Regions from separate parts of the Paenibacillus naphthalenovorans genome, predicted to be linked through region 1. Evidence: a T-box and tRNA genes for the amino acid it is inferred to sense, from the RefSeq annotation. Region 1 holds a T-box; the other regions hold tRNA genes.

Evidence for each region. A T-box is a leader RNA that pairs with one kind of tRNA and senses whether it is charged. The one in region 1 lies ahead of IJ22_RS07745 (threonine--tRNA ligase), so its partner is inferred to be a tRNA-Thr.
Region 2: it has a tRNA-Thr gene. The T-box ahead of IJ22_RS07745 (threonine--tRNA ligase) is inferred to sense a tRNA for this amino acid. The anticodon was not compared.
Region 3: it has a tRNA-Thr gene. The T-box ahead of IJ22_RS07745 (threonine--tRNA ligase) is inferred to sense a tRNA for this amino acid. The anticodon was not compared.

Annotation. Positions count from the first base shown of each region.
Region 1 covers NZ_CP013652.1:1,613,603-1,621,452, reverse strand. The annotation lists gene IJ22_RS07760 (cell wall-binding repeat-containing protein) at 1-861, opposite strand, end outside; gene IJ22_RS07755 (sensor histidine kinase) at 991-2,073, opposite strand; gene IJ22_RS07750 (response regulator transcription factor) at 2,070-2,762, opposite strand; partial or broken gene IJ22_RS07745 (threonine--tRNA ligase) at 2,913-4,382, opposite strand; T-box leader at 4,442-4,681, opposite strand; gene IJ22_RS07740 (acetyl-CoA C-acetyltransferase) at 4,854-6,035, opposite strand; gene IJ22_RS27155 (SDR family oxidoreductase) at 6,029-6,304, opposite strand; gene IJ22_RS07735 (phenylacetate--CoA ligase family protein) at 6,223-7,554, opposite strand; gene IJ22_RS07730 (uroporphyrinogen decarboxylase/cobalamine-independent methonine synthase family protein) at 7,573-7,850, opposite strand, start outside.
Region 2 covers NZ_CP013652.1:4,604,088-4,611,937, forward strand. The annotation lists rRNA gene IJ22_RS22670 (16S ribosomal RNA) at 1-366, shown strand, start outside; rRNA gene IJ22_RS22680 (23S ribosomal RNA) at 591-3,509, shown strand; rRNA gene rrf (5S ribosomal RNA) at 3,608-3,724, shown strand; tRNA gene IJ22_RS22690 (tRNA-Asn) at 3,731-3,806, shown strand; tRNA gene IJ22_RS22695 (tRNA-Thr) at 3,812-3,887, shown strand; tRNA gene IJ22_RS22700 (tRNA-Glu) at 3,895-3,966, shown strand; tRNA gene IJ22_RS22705 (tRNA-Val) at 3,973-4,048, shown strand; tRNA gene IJ22_RS22710 (tRNA-Thr) at 4,055-4,130, shown strand; tRNA gene IJ22_RS22715 (tRNA-Gln) at 4,151-4,225, shown strand; tRNA gene IJ22_RS22720 (tRNA-Lys) at 4,231-4,303, shown strand; tRNA gene IJ22_RS22725 (tRNA-Leu) at 4,315-4,394, shown strand; gene IJ22_RS22730 (SDR family NAD(P)-dependent oxidoreductase) at 4,770-5,540, shown strand; gene IJ22_RS22735 (2,4'-dihydroxyacetophenone dioxygenase family protein) at 5,579-6,064, shown strand; gene IJ22_RS22740 (RraA family protein) at 6,243-6,920, shown strand; gene IJ22_RS22745 (2-dehydro-3-deoxygalactonokinase) at 6,939-7,850, shown strand, end outside.
Region 3 covers NZ_CP013652.1:4,083,630-4,091,479, reverse strand. The annotation lists gene IJ22_RS26830 (hypothetical protein) at 1-122, shown strand, start outside; rRNA gene IJ22_RS20075 (16S ribosomal RNA) at 416-1,966, shown strand; tRNA gene IJ22_RS20070 (tRNA-Ala) at 2,064-2,139, shown strand; rRNA gene IJ22_RS20065 (23S ribosomal RNA) at 2,336-5,254, shown strand; tRNA gene IJ22_RS20060 (tRNA-Ser) at 5,331-5,418, shown strand; tRNA gene IJ22_RS20055 (tRNA-Met) at 5,431-5,507, shown strand; tRNA gene IJ22_RS20050 (tRNA-Val) at 5,555-5,630, shown strand; tRNA gene IJ22_RS20045 (tRNA-Thr) at 5,637-5,712, shown strand; tRNA gene IJ22_RS20040 (tRNA-Asp) at 5,725-5,801, shown strand; tRNA gene IJ22_RS20035 (tRNA-Phe) at 5,965-6,040, shown strand; tRNA gene IJ22_RS20030 (tRNA-Tyr) at 6,055-6,140, shown strand; tRNA gene IJ22_RS20025 (tRNA-Lys) at 6,149-6,224, shown strand; gene IJ22_RS20020 (GMC family oxidoreductase) at 6,369-7,850, opposite strand, start outside.

The sequences.
Region 1 (7,850 bases):
GTAAGGATCTTTCCCGGCGATCCGGACGACACTTCCGAATTGCCCCAATTGGGTTTCCACACTGGCCGATACCACCGATTCCGGTCCAAGGATATAGATGTTTGCTTTTCCTCCCCGCGTCTTTAAAGCATCGACGGTTTCCTGCGGAATTTCGTCTTTTGTGACATAAAGCAGCGGTTCCGGCATATGGGCGATCCAGTTTACAGCAGGCATGGTATATTCCTGGCTATCCATCGAACCCACGATCACTGAAGGAGGATTCTCTTTAGTGACATGCGCATAATAGGCATCAACCGCTTTGGCCACCGCCGCATGATTTCCGCCTGCAATCTTGTCCGTTTTCAGCCCAAGCTCCTTCACCTGTTCTTCTACCTTTGGATCGAGATCGCCGACCAGAATGACCTGGATACCGTTGTTCATGGGCACACCTGCAGGCTTTAACCGCTTCAACTCATTCAAGGTGACTTCGGGAATCCCGTCTTTATCCACGAAAAGCACTGGGCCGTTATTCGGATGATGAATCAGATTCGCACTGACAAGCGCCGTTTGCCAATCGTCCGGATTCGCGAGCACGACACCGCCCGGTCTGTTCTCGTCGCCGGTAGCCATCCACAACGTTTGCGAAACCAGTACGGCCGCCTCCGCGGGATCACTCGTATTGATGCGTGTCGTGTTTTTCGATCCCACCCACGGCATGTTAACCGCCAAGACCGGTTGACTTTGTCCGGAACCGGCCTGCTGCTCCACATTCCCCATGTTATGCCCCTCGTGCTGCGGGGAAGAATCCGTAGCATGGAAGCATCCCGTTAAGGCCAAGGCCGTAACCACGGAAACAATTCCGACTTTCATTGTTTTGTTCATTACACTCCACCTTCCTGTCTTTATGGTTTTTCATTTTGCGAGATTGTGCCCGCTAATGTCCAAACCAATCCGCTGCAATAAGAATAACCACCGCTTTTGAAGATCTTGTGAAGAATGATGATTTGCCGGTTAAAAAGAACGGCTTACTTTAGGAATTCGGATATAAAACGTGGTCCCCTGACTGCTTTCCGCCCAAATCTGTCCCCCGTGAGCGTTAACCAGCTTCTTTACGATGGTTAACCCCAAACCGCTGCCGCCGGTTTTCCGGTTTCGCGACTTGTCCCCCCGGTAAAACCGCTCGAAAATATACGGCAAATCCTCCCGCGCAATACCGCTGCCCGAATCCTGAACGGCAATAAGTACGTGTTGTTCCTCCTCTACAGCTTCAATTCGCACTTCCCCGCTCTCCGGAGTGTATTTGAGGGCATTGCCAAGCAGATTGACCAACACCTGAATCATGCGTTTGCGGTCCGCAACAATCCGGATGTCCGGACTGCAGCTAAACGAAAGCTTAATCTTTTTTTCAAGATAAGCGGCGGAAACCAAGTCCACCCCTTTGGCAATCATGGAAACCAGAGGCTCTTCTTTTCGTTCCAAATGAAATGCCTGAGATTCCATATGGGTCAGGTCTTCCAGTTCTGCTACCATGTCCGTCAACCGTTCAATCTCCTCGTAGCAGGAATGGATGCGTTCCGGAGTCGGTTCCCAAACGCCGTCTTCAAACGCCCGCATATGGCTTTTTAAAGTGGCGAGCGGCGTTCGAAGTTCATGCGCGATGTCTTCGGTCATGGTGACCCGAAGTTGCTCTTGTTTGTGCAATTGCTCGGCCAGTTTGTTTAGCGAACTGCCCAATTCCGCAAGCTCGTCCTTGCCGTCGAGTTTCACCCTGGCGTCCAGCTGGCCGTCCGACATCCGTTCCGCGACCCGTTTCATGTCGACAAGGGGGGCCGAAATACGTTTCGCTGTATAAAAACCGATCAGAACCGAAAGGACGATGGAACCGGCAAACGTCCACAAGATCGATTGAATGAGCGCCTGTTCCAAGTGATAACCCAGCTGCGGAAAATCATGATGCGCGCCTGCAACCTGTGCCTGATACATGGAAATATGATAATGGGTTCCCCAAATAATGCTGACCGTCGAAATCAATAAAATGCCCGTCGCTATTGCAATGATCAGCATCGCCAGACGGGTGTGCAAGCGCTTATTCATCGGGCACCACCTGAAAAGCGATAACCGTAACCATAAACTGTAACGATATATCGGGGGTTTTTCGGATCCGGCTCGATTTTGTGGCGTATATTTTTAACATGCTGGTCAATGGTCCGAATATCGCCTTCGAATTCATAACCGAGCACTTTATCTGCCAATTCCTCACGTGAAAAATGCCGCTGCGGATATTTGGCCAAAGCAAGGAGCAGCGAGTATTCGTTCGGCGTTAAATTCACTGGTTCTCCATTGCGAAGGACGATTCGTTTCAGCGAATCGATCACCAAATGGCCATTGTTGAAGGCTATGCGGTCAGCAAGCAAATGACGGTCATCCGTTCGGCGCAGGATCGCCCGGACCCTGGCCACGACCTCGCGCGGATCGAAAGGCTTGGTCACATAATCATCGGCGCCAATGGACAAGCCTTTGATTCGATTGTTTTCCGACACTTTGGCGGTAAGCATGAGAATTGGAACGGAATGGTTTTGACGTATGGTTTGGCATACAAGCTCCCCCTCCATATCCGGCAGCATGAGATCGAGTATGACGAGATCGACCGGCAGGTTTTGCAGAGTATACAACGCCTCTTTTCCGGTTGCCGCTTCTAATGTTTTAAACCCTTCCTTGTTAAGATAGGACACCATGACATCGCGAATTTTCTCCTCGTCATCCACCACCAAAATCGTTTTCATGACCATCCTCCAAACACGTTTCTTTGATTACTTTACCACTGACTTGTGAAGAAATGATGTAGGCTTCCAACAATTCTTTCCATTCGCTTATATTTTTAATAACCTTGTTCCCTACTCATCCTATTTTCGTGTGAAAAAGCACGCCAGCCGTCACTTTTTTTCACGAATTTCTTTGCAGATCTGCTCAGCGATTTCTTGCACGCTTTTTGTCCCGAGATCCCCTTCCCCGCGTTTTCTGACGGCTGCTGTGCCGGAGGTTGCCTCGTTTTCACCGAGTATCAGCATATAAGGAATTTTCTCCAACTGAGCCTCGCGGATTTTGTAGCCCAATTTTTCGTTACTCCCGTCGACCTCGACCCGTATACCAGCGTTCCGGAGCGCTGCCTTCACTTGAAAAGCATAGTCGAGGAATGGAGCCGACACCGGCAGCAGCTTCACCTGAACCGGCGCAAGCCAAAGCGGAAATGCGCCGCTGTAGTGTTCCGTTAAAATGCCAATGAACCGGTCAATGGAACCATATACGGCACGATGAATCACGACTGGCCGGTATTTCCTGTTGTCTTCGCCGATGTACGACAGGTCAAATTTCTCCGGCATCTGAAAATCCAGTGTGCCCCGGACAATTCATCGGTTTGAGCGCGAATTTTGTTTCGTCAACCTCGGTAAAGTACATATTTTCACGGTAATGATCCCAGTGGCCTGACTTCTCCTACAGCCTTTGTTTCATGATAAACGGTGTGCGTACTTCTTCATAATCCCGTTTTTGCTGCATATTGCGCAGGAAGTTTTCAAGCTCCGTCCGGATGACCATCCCTTTTGACAAGTAGAATGGCATACCCGGCGCTTCTTCGGATAACATAAACAATCCGAGCGCTTTGCCCAGCTTCCGGTGATCGCGCTTTTTGGCTTCTTCAAGAGGTTTCATATGCTCATCGAGCTGCCCCTTTTTCGAGAATGAAGTCCCGTAAATACGCTGAAGCATTTTATTCTTTGAGTCACCGCGCCCATAAGCTCCGGCAACATTCATCAGTTTGAATGCTTTGATCCGGCCGGTGGAGGGCAGATGCGGTCCGCGACAAAGGTCTGAAAACTCTCCCTGCATATATATGGTAATCACTGCATCCTCGGGTAAATCGCGAATAAGCTCCAGCTTTAGCGGCTCTTCAAGTGCTTCGAACATGTTTACGGCTTCTTCGCGACGAATCACACGACGGGTGATCGGCAGGTCCTCCTGCACAATCTTCTCCTTCTCTTTTTCGATCGCATCAAGGTCGTCGTTCGTGAGCGGCTTCTCAATGTCGATGTCGTAGTAAAACCCGTCAGCGATAACGGGGCCTATTCCGAGCTAGACGGCCTTAACCCCGTATATGCGCTTCATGGCTTGCGCCATCAAAATGCGCCGTACTGTGACGATAGACCTCCAGCCCATCCTTGCTGTCAAGTGTAATGATTTCCCATCCTCTTCAATCGGAGGTTTACATCGACCAGCTTGCCATTGATTTTTCCTGCCACGGCTTCTTTCTTCAATCTTGCACTGATGGACTCCGCCACTTGCTCAATAGTTGTGCCGCGTTCGTATTCCCGAATCGCTCCATCGGGTAGTGTCACTTTTATTGCCATTAGAAACCCTCCGTCATCCATTTGATCTTTATTTTGAACGCAAAAAAGCGCACTTGTCCGAAAGGGACGAGTGCGCTCGTGGTTCCACCCTAATTTGACTCGCAAAGAAGCGAGTCCTCATTCGTTTCTATAACGGGAATACCCGGCGAAGTTTACTCTCAAGGATGTTAACCCTGATTTCCATATCGCAGCTACAAGGTGGTAAATCCTTAGGATTACCGAAGAGGCTTTCAGCCGATGACCTCTCTCTCTCTGGTCGGATCTCGTTAAGAATTCTTGCCCTTGATTACAGCTTTTATTTTTCACATATAATATCGCTTCGAGTTTATCATGTCAAGCCAACACGATTCATTTGCAAGAATAATAACAGGAGCAGCTCACTTTCATGCTGATCCATCGGATGACAAGGATTTGTTAGAACATACGTTTCTCTCTACTGGATTTATCGTGCCCTCCTCTACACGGTCCGCCTCATACTCGCTCCCAAATTGCCGCGATGCCTTGCCCCCCGCCAATACAAAGGGATGATACGCCAAATTTCTTGTTTCTGCGCCGCAGCTCGTACACAAGTGACAATGTAATTCTCGCACCGCTTGCCCCAAGCGGATGCCCTATCGCGATGGCCCCTCCGTTCACGTTGCCGAGCTCCGGATCGAAGTCAAGCTCCTTCTGGCACGATAAGTATTGAGCGGCAAAGGCTTCATTGATTTCGATCAGATCCAGAGACTGTATAGACATGCCTGCACGCTTAAGTGCTTGCCGAATCGCTTCTACCGGGCCAATGCCCATGATTTTCGGCTCTACGCCGACAATTCCCCATGAAACTAATCGAGCGATGGGTTTCAGGTTGCTTCTTTTGATGCCGTCCTCCGATGCGATGACCGTCATGGCTGCACCATCGTTGATACCGCTTGCGTTGCCGGCTGTGACGACCCCGTCCTTCGTAAAACGAGCAGGCAGCTTTGCCAGCGCCTCCATGGTCGTTTTCCGTGGATGCTCATCCTGATTCACCACCGTATCGCCTTTACGAGATTTTATGATAACCGGTACAATTTCCTCCGCAAAAACACCCTTCTCGATGGCCGTTAACGCTCTCTCCTGACTGCGGAGGGCAAAGGCGTCAACTTCTTCTCTGGTGAATCCATATTTGACGGCAAGATTTTCTGCTGTCATCGCCATCGTGCAATCGCCATAAGGATCGTAAAGCGCCTCCCACAGATAATCCTCCATCGTTGATTTCCCCAGCGGAATGCCCCACCGGGCGCCTCGAACAACATGCGGCACCTGACTCATATTTTCCGCTCCGCCGGCTAATGCCAAGTCGGATTCACCAAGCATGATCGATTGCGCCGCATTCACGATCGCCTGCAAGCCCGAGCCGCATAGGCGATTGACTGTCAGGCCCGGCACGTGCTTGGGCACGCCCGATTTTAATCCAGCGTGCCGGCCCATATAAATCGCATCCGTACTCGATTGAATGACGTTCCCGAGGACGACCTGGTCGATCTCTTCAGGAGCCACATTCGCCCTTTCCATCGCTTTCTTAGCGCTTTCCACTGCAAGTTCTATAGCAGAGACATCCTTAAAGGAGCCTCCAAAATCCCCGAAGGCGGTGCGCGCCCCGTCTATCAAATACACCTCGCGGTTCACCATGCCTTTCCTCCTCCGATATGGAATTTCCCCTGCAGTACGCAGGGAATGCGTTTCGCGTATTTCGCCACTCCGCCATCAACAGCATAATTTTGTCCAGTAATAAAAACTGCATCGTCGCTTGTGAGGAAGAAGGCCGAACCAACGAGATCGTTCGGTGTCGCGACCTTCTTAATCACTTGCGAAGCTGTTATTGCGAAGAAACTTTTGGGCGCTCGACAAGCTTCCGTTTCATCCCGCCCTGCGCAGCCAATGCACCTTTTTCCACCCATTCGATATGGGCTCGGAACACTAGCTTCTGGCGGATCGCGAGCTCTATGTCGAGTTTTAATGCTTCCAATTCTCCCGCATCGGGTTCGTACTCTACCTGAATTCGTACAGGAGGCTGTACGTTCGGGCCTGCTCCGTCCGCAAATATCCGTATTTCCCCAGTGGTCCTCGGCCTGAAGGAAGAAACGACATCCGCTACCGCGGACGGATATACATTTACACCTTGTACAATCAGCATGTCGTCCGCCCGGCCTACGCAGCTAATCCGTATGCCTGTTCTACCGCAATCACACGTTCCGTCGCCCACCACTTCCACAAGATCTCCAATCTTAAACCGGATCAACGGAGTACACTCACGATGAATGGCTGTATACAGCAGTTCACCGACTACACCCTTTTTCGCCTCGATCACCTCTCCAGTGAGCGGATCGAGCAGCTCCGGAATGATATAGCCTTGACCGAAGAAATGCATGCCGTCTTGGCATTCACATTCGCTCCAAATGACAGTACAAAAGTCTGCCGTTCCCATGCAGTCGTATACTTTCGCGCCCCACGTTTCTTGAATTTGGCGTCGGACGTCGGGCAAGCCGGCACCCGGCTCCCCGCCCAAACCAATGTTCTTGAGCCCTATGGATCGAGGATCCAGGCCGAGCTCATCTTGGGCAAGCCGAGCCAAATAAGTAATAAACGAAGGGGTGGAGATCGCGAAGTCGGCGCCTGTGATTTGCAGCACGCTCAGCGTTCGCGCCGGTTCGTTGTTTCCGCTCGGAAGCACCGCCGCCCCGAGATGCTGCAAGCCTTCATAAAAGCTTAAGCCTGCGATCCACCAACCGAACGTCAACGGCACCCAAGCCCGGTGCTCGGGCCGGCAGCCCATCGCCCACATGCAGCGGGCGACCAGATCCCGCCACATCTCCCGGTCTCGCGCCGACGCTCCAACAAGCGTAGGCTTCCCTGTAGTGCCCGAGCTCGCGTGAATGCGTCCGATTTGTTTCCAGTCGACGCACGCATGACCGCCAAGCGGAGGATACAATTCCTGACTCATTCGAACCTCTTGTTTCGTCGTAACGGGAAGCTTAGCAAGATCGGAAAGCTTGAACGTTTCTGCATCGATTCCCTTGAACTTCTCTTGGTACATCGGCGAATGTTTCAACACCCAAGAAAGCTGCTGGCGCAATCTGCTCTCCTCCAGTGAATGAAGCGAACCCGGTACGCTTGTTTCCAGATCTGGGGCCCAATAGATCCGATCCATCGGATCACACCTCCTTGATTATGGATTAATCAGCATTTTCCATTGGTCGATGCGGCTTTGAAATTCACGTGCCGTTACTCGCCCGAACCAATCCGATTCACTTGTAAAGAGCAGACAACCAGGTTCCAGGGCAAATGCGCGCAGCGCAGCCGCCTTATCCGGTGTTAACGGATCGTTACCTACTATGGCCCCGTACGTGCCCACGGATTTCAGCGCATCCGAGAGCTTCGGAGAACGGATCGGGTCGATGCAAGGGATGACGCCCCTGTCCGCATCAAGCATCGTGTCGAGCCAAA
Region 2 (7,850 bases), 2.2 Mb from region 1:
GGAAGGTGGGGATGACGTCAAATCATCATGCCCCTTATGACCTGGGCTACACACGTACTACAATGGCCGGTACAACGGGAAGCGAAGGAGCGATCCGGAGCGAATCCTTATAAGCCGGTCTCAGTTCGGATTGCAGGCTGCAACTCGCCTGCATGAAGTCGGAATTGCTAGTAATCGCGGATCAGCATGCCGCGGTGAATACGTTCCCGGGTCTTGTACACACCGCCCGTCACACCACGAGAGTTTACAACACCCGAAGTCGGTGGGGTAACCGCAAGGAGCCAGCCGCCGAAGGTGGGGTAGATGATTGGGGTGAAGTCGTAACAAGGTAGCCGTATCGGAAGGTGCGGCTGGATCACCTCCTTTCTATGGAGTCCATGCTGACGGTAGGTCAGCGGACAAATCTGCAACGTAAGTTGCAACGGCACTCACTCGTGTTCAGTTTTGAAAGGTGCAATGCCTTTCAAAACCGTTTGTTCCTTGAAAACTGGATATCGAAACAAAGCAAAATGCTGAATCATCCCGCTGCGATTTTTGTAAGAAAATCGTCAGCAGCCGATACGTAAGTGTCGGTACCGAATAACCAAATTGGTTAAGCTAATAAGAGCACACGGAGGATGCCTAGGCGCTAGGAGCCGATGAAGGACGTGGCGAACGACGAAATGCCTCGGGGAGCCGTAAGCAGGCTTTGATCCGGGGATGTCCGAATGGGGAAACCTGCGTATCGTAATAGATACGTACCATGCAGTGAATACATAGCTGCATTGGAGGCAGACGAGGGGAACTGAAACATCTAAGTACCCTCAGGAAAAGAAAACAAAAGTGATTCCGTCAGTAGCGGCGAGCGAAAGCGGATTAGCCCAAACCAGGGGGCAAGCCCCCTGGGGTTGTGGGACGTCAACGTGGGTTGAGCAGAGTAGGTGAAGCGGTCTGGAAAGGCCGGCCGGAGAAGGTAACAGCCCTGTAGCCGAAATTCTGCGAAAGCCCTAGACGGATCCCGAGTACCGCGAGACACGTGAAACCTCGTGGGAATCCGGCAGGACCATCTGCCAAGGCTAAATACTCCCTGGCGACCGATAGTGAAGCAGTACCGTGAGGGAAAGGTGAAAAGAACCGCGGGAGCGGAGTGAAAGAGAACCTGAAACCGTGTGCTTACAAGAAGTCAGAGCCCGTTAAAGGGTGATGGCGTGCCTTTTGTAGAATGAACCGGCGAGTTACGTTTGCAAGCGAGGTTAAGGTGAGAAGCCGAAGCCGCAGCGAAAGCGAGTCTGAATAGGGCGAATGAGTTTGCAGGCGTAGACCCGAAACCGTGTGATCTACCCCTGTCCAGGGTGAAGGTGCGGTAACACGCACTGGAGGCCCGAACCCACGAATGTTGAAAAATTCGGGGATGAGGTGGGGGTAGCGGAGAAATTCCAATCGAACTCGGAGATAGCTGGTTCTCCCCGAAATAGCTTTAGGGCTAGCCTCGGGAGATGCGTCGTGGAGGTAAAGCACTGATTGGGTGCGGGGCCCGCCAAGGGTTACCAAGTCCAGTCAAACTCTGAATGCCACAGACGTTAACCCGGGAGTCAGACAGTGAGTGCTAAGATCCATTGTCAAGAGGGAAACAGCCCAGATCATCAGCTAAGGTCCCCAAGTGTGTGTTAAGTGGGAAAGGATGTGGAGTTGCGCAGACAACCAGGATGTTGGCTTAGAAGCAGCCACCATTCAAAGAGTGCGTAATAGCTCACTGGTCGAGTGACTCTGCGCCGAAAATGTAACGGGGCTAAACACACCACCGAAGCTATGGCTAGATATGAAAATATCTGGGGTAGGGGAGCGTTGTAACAGCGTTGAAGGTTGATCGTGAGGACAGCTGGAGCGGTTACAAGTGAGAATGCCGGTATGAGTAACGAAAAGATCAGTGAGAATCTGATCCGCCGAAAGCCTAAGGGTTCCTGAGGAAGGTTCGTCCACTCAGGGTAAGTCGGGACCTAAGGCGAGGCCGAAAGGCGTAGTCGAAGGACAACAGGTTGAAATTCCTGTACCACCGTGAACCGTTATGAGCGATGGGGTGACGCAGAAGGATAGTGACGCGAGCTGATGGATGCTCGTCCAAGCAGTGAGGCTGGTGTGCAGGCAAATCCGCACATCGAAAGGCTGGGCTGTGATGGGGAGGGAAAATTGGAGTACCGAAGGTCATGAGTTCAGGCTGCCAAGAAAAGCCTCTAGCCAGGGAGAAGGTGCCCGTACCGCAAACCGACACAGGTAGGCGAGCAGAGGATGCTAAGGCGCGCGGAAGAACTCTCGTTAAGGAACTCGGCAAAATGACCCCGTAACTTCGGGAGAAGGGGTGCCCCGGTAGGGTGAATAGCCCGAGGGGGCCGCAGTGAAAAGGCCCAAGCGACTGTTTAGCAAAAACACAGGTCTGTGCGAAGCCGCAAGGCGAAGTATACGGGCTGACGCCTGCCCGGTGCTGGAAGGTTAAGGGGAGCGGTTAGGGTAAGACCGAAGCTGTGAACCGAAGCCCCAGTAAACGGCGGCCGTAACTATAACGGTCCTAAGGTAGCGAAATTCCTTGTCAGGTAAATTCTGACCCGCACGAATGGCGTAACGACTTGGGCGCTGTCTCGACGAGAGATCCGGTGAAATTTTAATACCTGTGAAGATGCAGGTTACCCGCGACAAGACGGAAAGACCCCATGGAGCTTTACTGCAGCTTGATATTGGACTTTGGTACGATCTGTACAGGATAGGTGGGAGCCAGGGAAGCATGAGCGCCAGCTTGTGTGGAGGCGACGTTGGGATACCACCCTGATCGTATCGGAGTTCTAACCTGGTGCCCTAAGCGGGTATGGGGACAGTGTCAGGTGGGCAGTTTGACTGGGGCGGTCGCCTCCTAAAGCGTAACGGAGGCGCCCCAAGGTTCCCTCAGAATGGTTGGAAATCATTCGCAGAGTGCAAAGGCAAAAGGGAGCTTGACTGCGAGACAAACAGGTCGAGCAGGGACGAAAGTCGGGCTTAGTGATCCGGTGGTACCGAATGGAAGGGCCATCGCTCAACGGATAAAAGCTACCCTGGGGATAACAGGCTTATCTCCCCCAAGAGTCCACATCGACGGGGAGGTTTGGCACCTCGATGTCGGCTCATCGCATCCTGGGGCTGAAGTAGGTCCCAAGGGTTGGGCTGTTCGCCCATTAAAGCGGTACGCGAGCTGGGTTCAGAACGTCGTGAGACAGTTCGGTCCCTATCTGTCGCGGGCGCAGGAAATTTGAGAGGAGCTGTCCTTAGTACGAGAGGACCGGGATGGACGTACCGCTGGTGTACCAGTTGTCTCGCCAGAGGCACGGCTGGATAGCCAAGTACGGAAGGGATAAGCGCTGAAAGCATCTAAGCGTGAAGCCCCCCTCAAGATGAGATTTCCCAGTACGTAAGACCCCTTGTAGACGACGAGGTAGATAGGTTCGGGGTGGAAGCACGGCAACGTGTGGAGCTGACGAATACTAATCGGTCGAGGGCTTATCCAAAAAGCACATGAAGATGATCAGCGGCTTGGTTTCGATCCAGTTTTCAGGGCGCAAGCCTTGAAGTTGCAATGCCAGTTTTGCTAAAGCAAAACACTTCGTTTGGTGATGATGGCGGAAGGGAACCACGCGTACCCATACCGAACACGACCGTTAAGCCTTCCAGCGTCGATGGTACTTGGACCGCAGGGTCCCGGGAGAGTAGAACGTCGCCAAGCGAATATTCCCTGATAGCTCAGTTGGTAGAGCACTCGACTGTTAATCGAGTTGTCACAGGTTCGAGTCCTGTTCGGGGAGCCAAACTTGCTTCCATAGCTCAGTAGGTAGAGTGCATCCATGGTAAGGATGAGGTCACCGGTTCGATCCCGGTTGGAAGCTCCATACATAGGGCCCGTTGGTCAAGGGGTTAAGACACCTCCCTTTCACGGAGGTAACAGGGGTTCGAATCCCCTACGGGTCATCCCGTGGAGGCTTAGCTCAGCTGGGAGAGCATCTGCCTTACAAGCAGAGGGTCGGCGGTTCGATCCCGTCAGCCTCCACCATCATATGCCGCTGTAGCTCAATTGGTAGAGCAACTGACTTGTAATCAGTAGGTTGGGGGTTCAAGTCCTCTCGGCGGCACCAGAGATGAATGATCTACATATTGGGGATTAGCCAAGCGGTAAGGCAACGGACTTTGACTCCGTCATGCCTAGGTTCGAATCCTAGATCCCCAGCCATTTATGAGCCATTAGCTCAGTTGGTAGAGCACCTGACTTTTAATCAGGGTGTCGTAGGTTCGAGTCCTACATGGCTCACGTTGTAAAACGCGCGTATGGCGGAATTGGCAGACGCACCAGACTTAGGATCTGGCGGGAGACCGTGGGGGTTCAAGTCCCTCTACGCGCATCCGAAACATAAAGACCCTTGGAACAAAACTTCCAAGGGTCTTTTTATATTGTTCTCAAGAACGCCGCTGCTGCCCCTTGACAATCTCCTTGCTACATCCGTATCCACAGACTTTCTGCACTATGCCCAGAAGGGAATGAGGACTTGACGTGGCTCATACGGTATAAGGTATCAAAAAGAAATTGACAGATGGCATAAGTATGTTATAATGTGAAATATAGAAACAAACTAATATATTAGATATTAGTTGAAGACAGTAAACCTCTTTGGTAGAAATTTGACGGGGATCTTGGAGTAGTGCTGCCAAATCAAAGCCTCTGATAAGGAATACTAAGGGAAACGAATAATCAAATACAACAGGATGGGAGTGTAAACATGGGCTCAAATCAAGTGGCCATCGTAACTGGCGGTTCGTCAGGACTTGGATTATCCGTTGTTCAGCGATTTGCCGAAAAAGGCTTGACCGTGGCGATCGTCGATATTGCAGTGGAAAGCGGAGAAGCGCAGAAAAACAGATTAAGAGCTGAAGGCTATGATGTTCATTTCTTCCCGGCCGACGTATCTGATCAAGAGGGTGCCAGAGTAGTCGCAGAGAAAGTCGTTAAAGCATTGGGCAGTATTCATATTCTGATCAATGCGGCGGGAATCATCAGACGCTCACCCAATGTAAAGGTAACAGACCAGGAGCTTAAAGGTGTCCTCAATGTTAACTTAAATGGAACCGTTTACATGTGCCAAGCGGTTCAACCTTATATGGCTCAAGGCGGAGGCGGTGCCATTGTTAATTTTGCTTCGATGCTTGCCCATTACGGAAGCAAGAATTTGCTGTCGTACGCTGCCTCGAAAGGAGGAATCGTTCAAATTACGAAATGCTTGGCGGTGGATTGGGCTGAATATAATATTCGCGTCAACGCTGTAAGTCCTGGTTATATCGAGACACCATTGTCATCCGGCGCAACGAGGGATCCCGTATTTAAGGACAGAATTCTTTCGAGAACCCCGCAAAGACGTTTTGGGTTACCGCAAGAGGTTGCTGCTGCAATCGATTTTTTGAGCTCCAAGGACGCAAGCTTTATTACGGGTGCCGTTCTTCCTGTAGACGGCGGACTCCTCGCCGGAGATCCATCTTTATTCCCGCCTGCCTAATATTTTTATAAATAATAAACAAATGGAGGAAAGAAAAAATGACACAAACACAAACTTTAAATGACTTTACAAAAATGGTTGGATTACCGGATCAGGCCATTGATATTAACGAGATCCCTTGGGTTCCCCAAACCGATCGTGTATGGTTTAAACCGGTTCGTTTTGATTTGTCTACCGGACGTTGGATTAACTTATTGAGAGTATTGCCAGGCGGAATAGTAAACCGTCATCGTCATACCGGCGGGCAGGTCATGGCCTATACCATCCAGGGCCAATGGAGGTATTTGGAAAGAACGTGGGTCGCTAAGCCAGGTACATTCGTTTATGAGCCGCCGGGCGACATTCACACGCTTGTCGTTGATGGAGAGGAAGAAATGATCACGCTCTTCATATTGGAAGGAACGATTCAATATTTGGATGATGAAGATCAAGTATATTATCAAGACGATGTGTTTACGAAATTGAAGCTTTACAAAGAATACTGTCAAAAACACAATATTCCGGAAATCAACTTGCTGTACTAAATCGACCCGAGCCTCGAATGCTTGAATTATCGGAAAAGCCGTGATCAGCGGCATGCAAGTTAAAAGCAAAAGTATCTATCGGCTCGTTGCGATGGGTACTTTTGTTTTTCAAGCCATATACACGCTTTAGATCGGGTTCTTGTACAACAATTGTAAAATGAAGGATGGGGAACTACTAATGAAGAAAATAATTAATCCAAGGCCGCAAATTGATGAAGCAAAAATTAAACCTTTTCGTGATATGGCCGATGTGTTATCGTTATCCTGTGTGGTCGGAGATGCGATGCAGCGCAATCAGGTCATGAGGCATGATATGAAACCGAAAGCGGCAAATAAGAAAATCATTGGACCTGCCATTACGGTCAAATTAACCGCCGGCGATATTGTCGATTGCCTGGAAGTATTTGAGGTTGTAAAACCGGGCGATGTGATCGTCATTGATGCTTTTGGGGAAACTGAAACCTCCATATGGGGAGGATTGATGTCCGGCCTGGCACGAAACGCGGGTGTGGCAGGTGCGGTCATTGACGGCAGCTGCCGAGATACGGATGAATCCAGAATGCTCGATTTTCCCATTACCGCGAAGGTTTCCAGTCCAAGAGCCGCACACACGGCGTATTCCGGTAGAAAAGAGCCGATCGAAATTAATGTTCCCATAAGCTGCGGCGGTGTCATTGTTCACCCTGGCGATTTGATTGTAGCCGACGAGATCGGCGTTGCTGTCGTCCCTTATGACCGGTTGGAAGAGGTATATGCTTTGGCGCGTGAGCAGGCTGACAAGGAAATAGCGACCAGAGAAGAGATACTGAAAGGAGCGACTGTGGAAGAGTTACTTCGAAAATTCGGGAGAATTTAACGTAAAGGTTGGTTGCTGATGTTTAGAATAACGATTGATACGGGAACAACCAATACCCGTGTAGTTTTATGGAAGGCGTATGATGCCGTGGACTCGGCAACGGCTGAAACGGGAGTGAGAAATACCGTACTTAACGGCAGTAACGAAGCATTGAAAACAACGATCGGTGAATTGATTAACAAGCTGTTACAAGCCAACAATCTGGATGTAAGCGATGTAGATATCATTGCCGCGTCGGGGATGATCACATCCAATGTTGGGCTGGTGGAAGTGCCGCATATTCCCGCACCTGCAGGGATGGATCTGCTTTCAAAACATATGGTTTGCAAACGGTTTCCTGAAATCGTGGATAAGGATATCTGGTTTGTCCCCGGAGTTAAAAGCATTTCGAATTCATCTGACACAACAGAGGATCGTGTTACTGATATTATGCGGGGAGAGGAGGTTGAAACCTTTGCATTGGTGGAAAAACTAAATGTAACCGGACCGGCGCTTTTTATTTTACCTGGATCGCATACGAAATTTGTTTTCCTGGATGCTCAAAAACGGATAACGGAAAGTCTTACGACGCTTACGGGTGAACTGCTTATGGCTATATCGAATCATACGATCATAGCCAATGCAGTTAATAAATCTTATGCAGCTGCTCTGCTTCCGGATCGGGTGATTGAAGGATATCAGCGGGCTAAACAAGCGGGCCTTGGTCGGGCAGCATTTTCCATACGTGTATTGGACCAATTCTCAGAACTTAGTGTGAACGAGAAAGCCAATATGCTGATGGGGGTAGTTTTTGCCGAAGATCTTCGGGCCATTCTTAATCATCAGGCGATCTTTGCTTCGCAGAAAATACCAGTTTATATAGCTGGAAAAGAGATCGTAAGGGATACTCTCGCGCTGCTTTTCAGCGTGGAGAAATACGAGGGAGAGGTC
Region 3 (7,850 bases), 2.5 Mb from region 1:
AAGGCAGGGCGGATTGTGTGCATGTCAACGGGATAAAGCGGTGGCTTGGAGGATATCAGGCTCATGGCAAAGGCCCGGTATGGCGCTGGAATGGATCGGTGGAACAGTTAATGTATTTGTAGAAAAAAGGTATTGCATTTACCCCTGGATTTATGATACATTATCCCTTGTCGCCGAAAAGCTTGTCCGAAACAAACGGTGAGTCCTAACGGCGATGGAAATAAAAATCTGTTGCAAATCCTGACGAAAAATGATAAGATTAATTCTTGTCTGACAAAATTTGCAACATTGACGAAAGCTCTTTGAAAACTGAACAAATAAGAACGAATGCTTAGTGCAATAACACATTTGAGCTAAATCAGCTCTGTACGATAAACAAGCGCTTTGACCGGCTCCGGCTGGTGAAAGTCGCCCTTTATTGGAGAGTTTGATCCTGGCTCAGGACGAACGCTGGCGGCGTGCCTAATACATGCAAGTCGAGCGCCAGGGGTGCTCCCTTAGGGGAGCCCCTCTGGAGCGGCGGACGGGTGAGTAACACGTAGGCAACCTGCCTGTAAGACCGGGATAACTACCGGAAACGGTAGCTAAGACCGGATAGGTGATTTTTCCGCATGGAGGGATCAAGAAACACGGTGCAAGCTGTGGCTTACAGATGGGCCTGCGGCGCATTAGCTAGTTGGTGGGGTAACGGCTCACCAAGGCGACGATGCGTAGCCGACCTGAGAGGGTGATCGGCCACACTGGGACTGAGACACGGCCCAGACTCCTACGGGAGGCAGCAGTAGGGAATCTTCCGCAATGGACGCAAGTCTGACGGAGCAACGCCGCGTGAGTGAAGAAGGTTTTCGGATCGTAAAGCTCTGTTGCCAAGGAAGAACGCCTTGGGGAGTCACTGCCCTGAGGGTGACGGTACTTGAGAAGAAAGCCCCGGCTAACTACGTGCCAGCAGCCGCGGTAATACGTAGGGGGCAAGCGTTGTCCGGAATTATTGGGCGTAAAGCGCGCGCAGGCGGCCGCTTAAGTTTGGTGTATAAGCCCGGGGCTCAACCCCGGATCGCACCGAAAACTGGGTGGCTTGAGTGCAGGAGAGGAAAGCGGAATTCCACGTGTAGCGGTGAAATGCGTAGAGATGTGGAGGAACACCAGTGGCGAAGGCGGCTTTCTGGACTGTAACTGACGCTGAGGCGCGAAAGCGTGGGGAGCAAACAGGATTAGATACCCTGGTAGTCCACGCCGTAAACGATGAGTGCTAGGTGTTAGGGGTTTCGATACCCTTGGTGCCGAAGTCAACACAATAAGCACTCCGCCTGGGGAGTACGCTCGCAAGAGTGAAACTCAAAGGAATTGACGGGGACCCGCACAAGCAGTGGAGTATGTGGTTTAATTCGAAGCAACGCGAAGAACCTTACCAGGTCTTGACATCCCTCTGACCGGTACAGAGATGTACCTTTCCTTCGGGACAGAGGAGACAGGTGGTGCATGGTTGTCGTCAGCTCGTGTCGTGAGATGTTGGGTTAAGTCCCGCAACGAGCGCAACCCTTGAGCTTAGTTGCCAGCATTAAGTTGGGCACTCTAAGTTGACTGCCGGTGACAAACCGGAGGAAGGTGGGGATGACGTCAAATCATCATGCCCCTTATGACCTGGGCTACACACGTACTACAATGGCCGGTACAACGGGAAGCGAAGGAGCGATCCGGAGCAAATCCTTATAAGCCGGTCTCAGTTCGGATTGCAGGCTGCAACTCGCCTGCATGAAGTCGGAATTGCTAGTAATCGCGGATCAGCATGCCGCGGTGAATACGTTCCCGGGTCTTGTACACACCGCCCGTCACACCACGAGAGTTTACAACACCCGAAGTCGGTGGGGTAACCGCAAGGAGCCAGCCGCCGAAGGTGGGGTAGATGATTGGGGTGAAGTCGTAACAAGGTAGCCGTATCGGAAGGTGCGGCTGGATCACCTCCTTTCTATGGAGTCCATGTTACCTGCAGGGTAACGGACAATAAGCAAGAAGCATTCGTTCCTTATTTGTTCAGTTTTGATGGAGTTTTCCTTCATAAGTAAGGGGCCATAGCTCAGCTGGGAGAGCGCCTGCCTTGCAAGCAGGAGGTCAGCGGTTCGATCCCGCTTGGCTCCACCATTCTTCCCAGAATGACACTTGAAAGAAGCCCATCATTATGGTAGAATGTCATTCGTTGCCGCCAAAAACGGCAGCAGATTTGTTCCTTGAAAACTGGATATCGAAACAAAGCAAAATGCTGAATCATCCCGCTGCGATTTTCGTGAGGAAATCGTCAGCAGCCGATACGTAAGTGTCGGTACCGAATAACCAAATTGGTTAAGCTAATAAGAGCACACGGAGGATGCCTAGGCGCCAGGAGCCGATGAAGGACGTGGCGAACGACGAAATGCCTCGGGGAGCCGTAAGCAGGCTTTGATCCGGGGATGTCCGAATGGGGAAACCTGCGTATCGTAATAGATACGTACCATGCAGTGAATACATAGCTGCATTGGAGGCAGACGAGGGGAACTGAAACATCTAAGTACCCTCAGGAAAAGAAAACAAAAGTGATTCCGTCAGTAGCGGCGAGCGAAAGCGGATTAGCCCAAACCAGGGGGCTTGCCCCCTGGGGTTGTGGGACGTCAACGTGGGTTGAGCAGAGTAGGTGAAGCGGTCTGGAAAGGCCGGCCAGAGAAGGTAACAGCCCTGTAGCCGAAATTCTGCGAAAGCCCTAGACGGATCCCGAGTACCGCGAGACACGTGAAACCTCGTGGGAATCCGGCAGGACCATCTGCCAAGGCTAAATACTCCCTGGCGACCGATAGTGAAGCAGTACCGTGAGGGAAAGGTGAAAAGAACCGCGGGAGCGGAGTGAAAGAGAACCTGAAACCGTGTGCTTACAAGAAGTCAGAGCCCGTTAAAGGGTGATGGCGTGCCTTTTGTAGAATGAACCGGCGAGTTACGTTTGCAAGCAAGGTTAAGGTGAGAAGCCGTAGCCGCAGCGAAAGCGAGTCTGAACAGGGCGAATGAGTTTGCAGGCGTAGACCCGAAACCGTGTGATCTACCCCTGTCCAGGGTGAAGGTGCGGTAACACGCACTGGAGGCCCGAACCCACGAATGTTGAAAAATTCGGGGATGAGGTGGGGGTAGCGGAGAAATTCCAATCGAACTCGGAGATAGCTGGTTCTCCCCGAAATAGCTTTAGGGCTAGCCTCGGGAGATGCGTCGTGGAGGTAAAGCACTGATTGGGTGCGGGGCCCGCCAAGGGTTACCAAGTCCAGTCAAACTCTGAATGCCACAGACGTTATCCCGGGAGTCAGACAGTGAGTGCTAAGATCCATTGTCAAGAGGGAAACAGCCCAGATCATCAGCTAAGGTCCCCAAGTGTGTGTTAAGTGGGAAAGGATGTGGAGTTGCGCAGACAACCAGGATGTTGGCTTAGAAGCAGCCACCATTCAAAGAGTGCGTAATAGCTCACTGGTCGAGTGACTCTGCGCCGAAAATGTAACGGGGCTAAACACACCACCGAAGCTATGGCTAGATATGAATATATCTGGGGTAGGGGAGCGTTGTAACAGCGTAGAAGGTTGATCGTGAGGACAGCTGGAGCGGTTACAAGTGAGAATGCCGGTATGAGTAACGAAAAGATCAGTGAGAATCTGATCCGCCGAAAGCCTAAGGGTTCCTGAGGAAGGTTCGTCCGCTCAGGGTAAGTCGGGACCTAAGGCGAGGCCGAAAGGCGTAGTCGAAGGACAACAGGTTGAAATTCCTGTACCACCGTGAACCGTTATGAGCAATGGGGTGACGCAGAAGGATAGTGACGCGAGCTGATGGATGCTCGTCCAAGCAGTGAGGCTGGTGTGTAGGCAAATCCGCACATCGAAAGGCTGGGCTGTGATGGGGAGGGAAAATTGGAGTACCGAAGGTCATGAGTTCAGGCTGCCAAGAAAAGCCTCTAGCCAGGGAGAAGGTGCCCGTACCGCAAACCGACACAGGTAGGCGAGCAGAGGATGCTAAGGCGCGCGGAAGAACTCTCGTTAAGGAACTCGGCAAAATGACCCCGTAACTTCGGGAGAAGGGGTGCCCCGGTAGGGTGAATAGCCCGAGGGGGCCGCAGTGAAAAGGCCCAAGCGACTGTTTAGCAAAAACACAGGTCTGTGCGAAGCCGCAAGGCGAAGTATACGGGCTGACGCCTGCCCGGTGCTGGAAGGTTAAGGGGAGCGGTTAGGGGCAACCCGAAGCTGTGAACCGAAGCCCCAGTAAACGGCGGCCGTAACTATAACGGTCCTAAGGTAGCGAAATTCCTTGTCAGGTAAATTCTGACCCGCACGAATGGCGTAACGACTTGGGCGCTGTCTCGACGAGAGATCCGGTGAAATTTTAATACCTGTGAAGATGCAGGTTACCCGCGACAAGACGGAAAGACCCCATGGAGCTTTACTGCAGCTTGATATTGGACTTTGGTACGATCTGTACAGGATAGGTGGGAGCCTGGGAAGCATGAGCGCCAGCTTGTGTAGAGGCGACGTTGGGATACCACCCTGATCGTATCGGAGTTCTAACCTGGTGCCCTAAGCGGGTATGGGGACAGTGTCAGGTGGGCAGTTTGACTGGGGCGGTCGCCTCCTAAAGCGTAACGGAGGCGCCCCAAGGTTCCCTCAGAATGGTTGGAAATCATTCGCAGAGTGCAAAGGCAAAAGGGAGCTTGACTGCGAGACAAACAGGTCGAGCAGGGACGAAAGTCGGGCTTAGTGATCCGGTGGTACCGAATGGAAGGGCCATCGCTCAACGGATAAAAGCTACCCTGGGGATAACAGGCTTATCTCCCCCAAGAGTCCACATCGACGGGGAGGTTTGGCACCTCGATGTCGGCTCATCGCATCCTGGGGCTGAAGTAGGTCCCAAGGGTTGGGCTGTTCGCCCATTAAAGCGGTACGCGAGCTGGGTTCAGAACGTCGTGAGACAGTTCGGTCCCTATCTGTCGCGGGCGCAGGAAATTTGAGAGGAGCTGTCCTTAGTACGAGAGGACCGGGATGGACGTACCGCTGGTGTACCAGTTGTCTCGCCAGAGGCACGGCTGGATAGCCAAGTACGGAAGGGATAAGCGCTGAAAGCATCTAAGCGTGAAGCCCCCCTCAAGATGAGATTTCCCAGTATGTAAGACCCCTTGTAGACGACGAGGTAGATAGGTTCGGGGTGGAAGCACGGCAACGTGTGGAGCTGACGAATACTAATCGGTCGAGGGCTTATCCAAAAAACACATGAAGATGATCAGCGGCTTGGTTTCGATCCAGTTTTCAGGGCGCAAGTCTTGAGTTTTGTTCAAGCTTGGAGAGATACCCAAGTGGCTCAAGGGGACCCTCTGCTAAGGGGTTAGACTGCGTAAGTGGTGCGAGGGTTCGAATCCCTCTCTCTCCGTTGGCTAACTGTGGCGGCGTAGCTCAGCTGGCTAGAGCGTACGGTTCATACCCGTAAGGTCGGGGGTTCGATCCCCTCTGCCGCTACCATTTTTTTAATTGATTTATAAAGGTTCGATATGCGTTTATCGAATGATGGAGGCTTAGCTCAGCTGGGAGAGCATCTGCCTTACAAGCAGAGGGTCGGCGGTTCGATCCCGTCAGCCTCCACCATCATATGCCGCTGTAGCTCAATTGGTAGAGCAACTGACTTGTAATCAGTAGGTTGGGGGTTCAAGTCCTCTCGGCGGCACCAGTATCCTGATGCGGAGCCGTGGTGTAGAGGCCTAACATGCCTGCCTGTCACGCAGGAGACCGCGGGTTCGAATCCCGTCGGCTCCGCCATGATATACATCCTGTAAGGGATGAGAACCCATTAGGGTTCGTCGGAGCTTTAACCTCGTTAGCACTGCATCGCAGTCTCGAGTGAAACGAGAGTATCCCGTCGGCTCCGCCATGATTTACAAAGATTAGACCTGATCTATAGATGACAAGCTATAGTACATAAGGCTCGGTAGCTCAGTCGGTAGAGCAGAGGACTGAAAATCCTCGTGTCGGCGGTTCGATTCCGTCCCGAGCCACCATAGGCTTTTAATCCGGAGGCTTAGCGAAGTGGCCAAACGCAGCAGACTGTAAATCTGTTCTCTGACGAGTTCGGTGGTTCGAATCCATCAGCCTCCACCAGTTCATAAGAGCCATTAGCTCAGTTGGTAGAGCACCTGACTTTTAATCAGGGTGTCGTAGGTTCGAGTCCTACATGGCTCACCATTTGGTGAAACCGTAGAGAGACCTTTAGAAGGTCTCTTTTTTGCATTTTGTAAAAGTTACTGCAACGACTCACGACCCTCTTCGCTGACGATTCAAACGATTCGCTTCCCCCTTACATTTTCAAGCAATAGGCATGAGAACGGGCTATAATTCCCTGAGGTTGGCTTTTTCTTTAATGTAGTCGGCTGTACGGGAAGCCAACGCCATGACCGTATTCGTCGGATTGCCGGCACCCGAGGTAACAAAGATACTGGCATCACAGATGAACAAATTTGGAATGTCATGCGTCTGACCGTAGGAGTTGACCACGGAGCTCTCCGGGTCCGACCCCATGCGGCAGCCGCCCATCAGATGGGCGGTATCGGGCACGACGAATTCCGGCCTTCCGCCGGCGGCTTTAAGAATGTCTTTCATTGTACTTACGGCATGATCAATAAGCCGCTTGTCGTTATCGCCGTAGCTGAAGGTGACTTTGGCCAGCGGCATGCCGTTCGAGTCCTTGCATTCGCTCAGGGTGACGGTGTTGCCGGGGTCGGGCAGCACTTCGCCGACCATGGTAATGCGCGCATAGGCGTTATAGTCGAGCACCGCTTCACGCAGACGTGTGCCCCAGACCGGGCGGCTGCCGCCCGACTTGGAGATGCCCTGGGCAAAGCTCAGCGGCCTGACTCCGCGGGCGTGCAGCGTGTAGCCGCGCGTGACACCCCCGGTTAGATGATAGAAATCCTGCGTCGTCGCAAGTACCGGCGTTCCTTTGTACAGCCGCACATCGTGATCGAACCGCGCGTAGACGTCATTGCTGCTGTGCGTCATGAACGCTTTGCCCACCCATCCGCTGCTGTTCGCAAGCCCGTTGGGGAACTGCGCATTGGCCGAGTTTAACAAAAGCCTCGGGGTTTCCACGACATACGCGGAGATAATGACCAATTTAGCCCGCTGTTCATAGGTCTTGCCGTTATGAACGAAGGTGACGCCGGTCGCCCTGCCGTCTTTACCGACGTTAACCTGTGTGACCATACAGTCGGGAAGAACCTCCGCTCCGGCCCGTATGGCTTTTGGAATGTGCACGATCAGTGTGCTGAATTTGGCGTTCGGCATGCAGCCCTGCGTGCAGAAGCCGCGGTTAATGCAGGGCGGTCGGCCCTCAAAGGGCGCTGACAGGATGGCGAGCGGGCTGACCACCCAGCGAATGCCTAGCTTCTCGCAGCCTTTAGCGAACAATTGGGCGTTCGGGCTGATCGGATCACGCTCCGGGTACGGATAGGGGCCGTGGAATGATCCCCAAGGGAAATACTTCGGACCCGATACGGCGATTTCTTTTTCCACTTTATCGTAGTAGGGCGCCAGATCCGCGTATCCGATCGGCCAGTCTTCTCCTACGCCGTCAAGCGTCCTAGACTTGAAGTCTGTCTCGTGAAACCGCAAGAAGACGCCGGTAAAATGCACCGTGCCTCCGCCTACCCCTTTGCCGGAATTGTTGTGCCCCATCTGGAGCGGGTCTGCACCATCTACAATGCGCGTATCCTGCCAGCCCAGCTGCTTCATGGCCAACTCATCGCTGGCAAAGTCGTGCTGCGGGTCGCGAAACGGCCCTGCATCCAGCACTACGATTCGCATTCCGGCTTC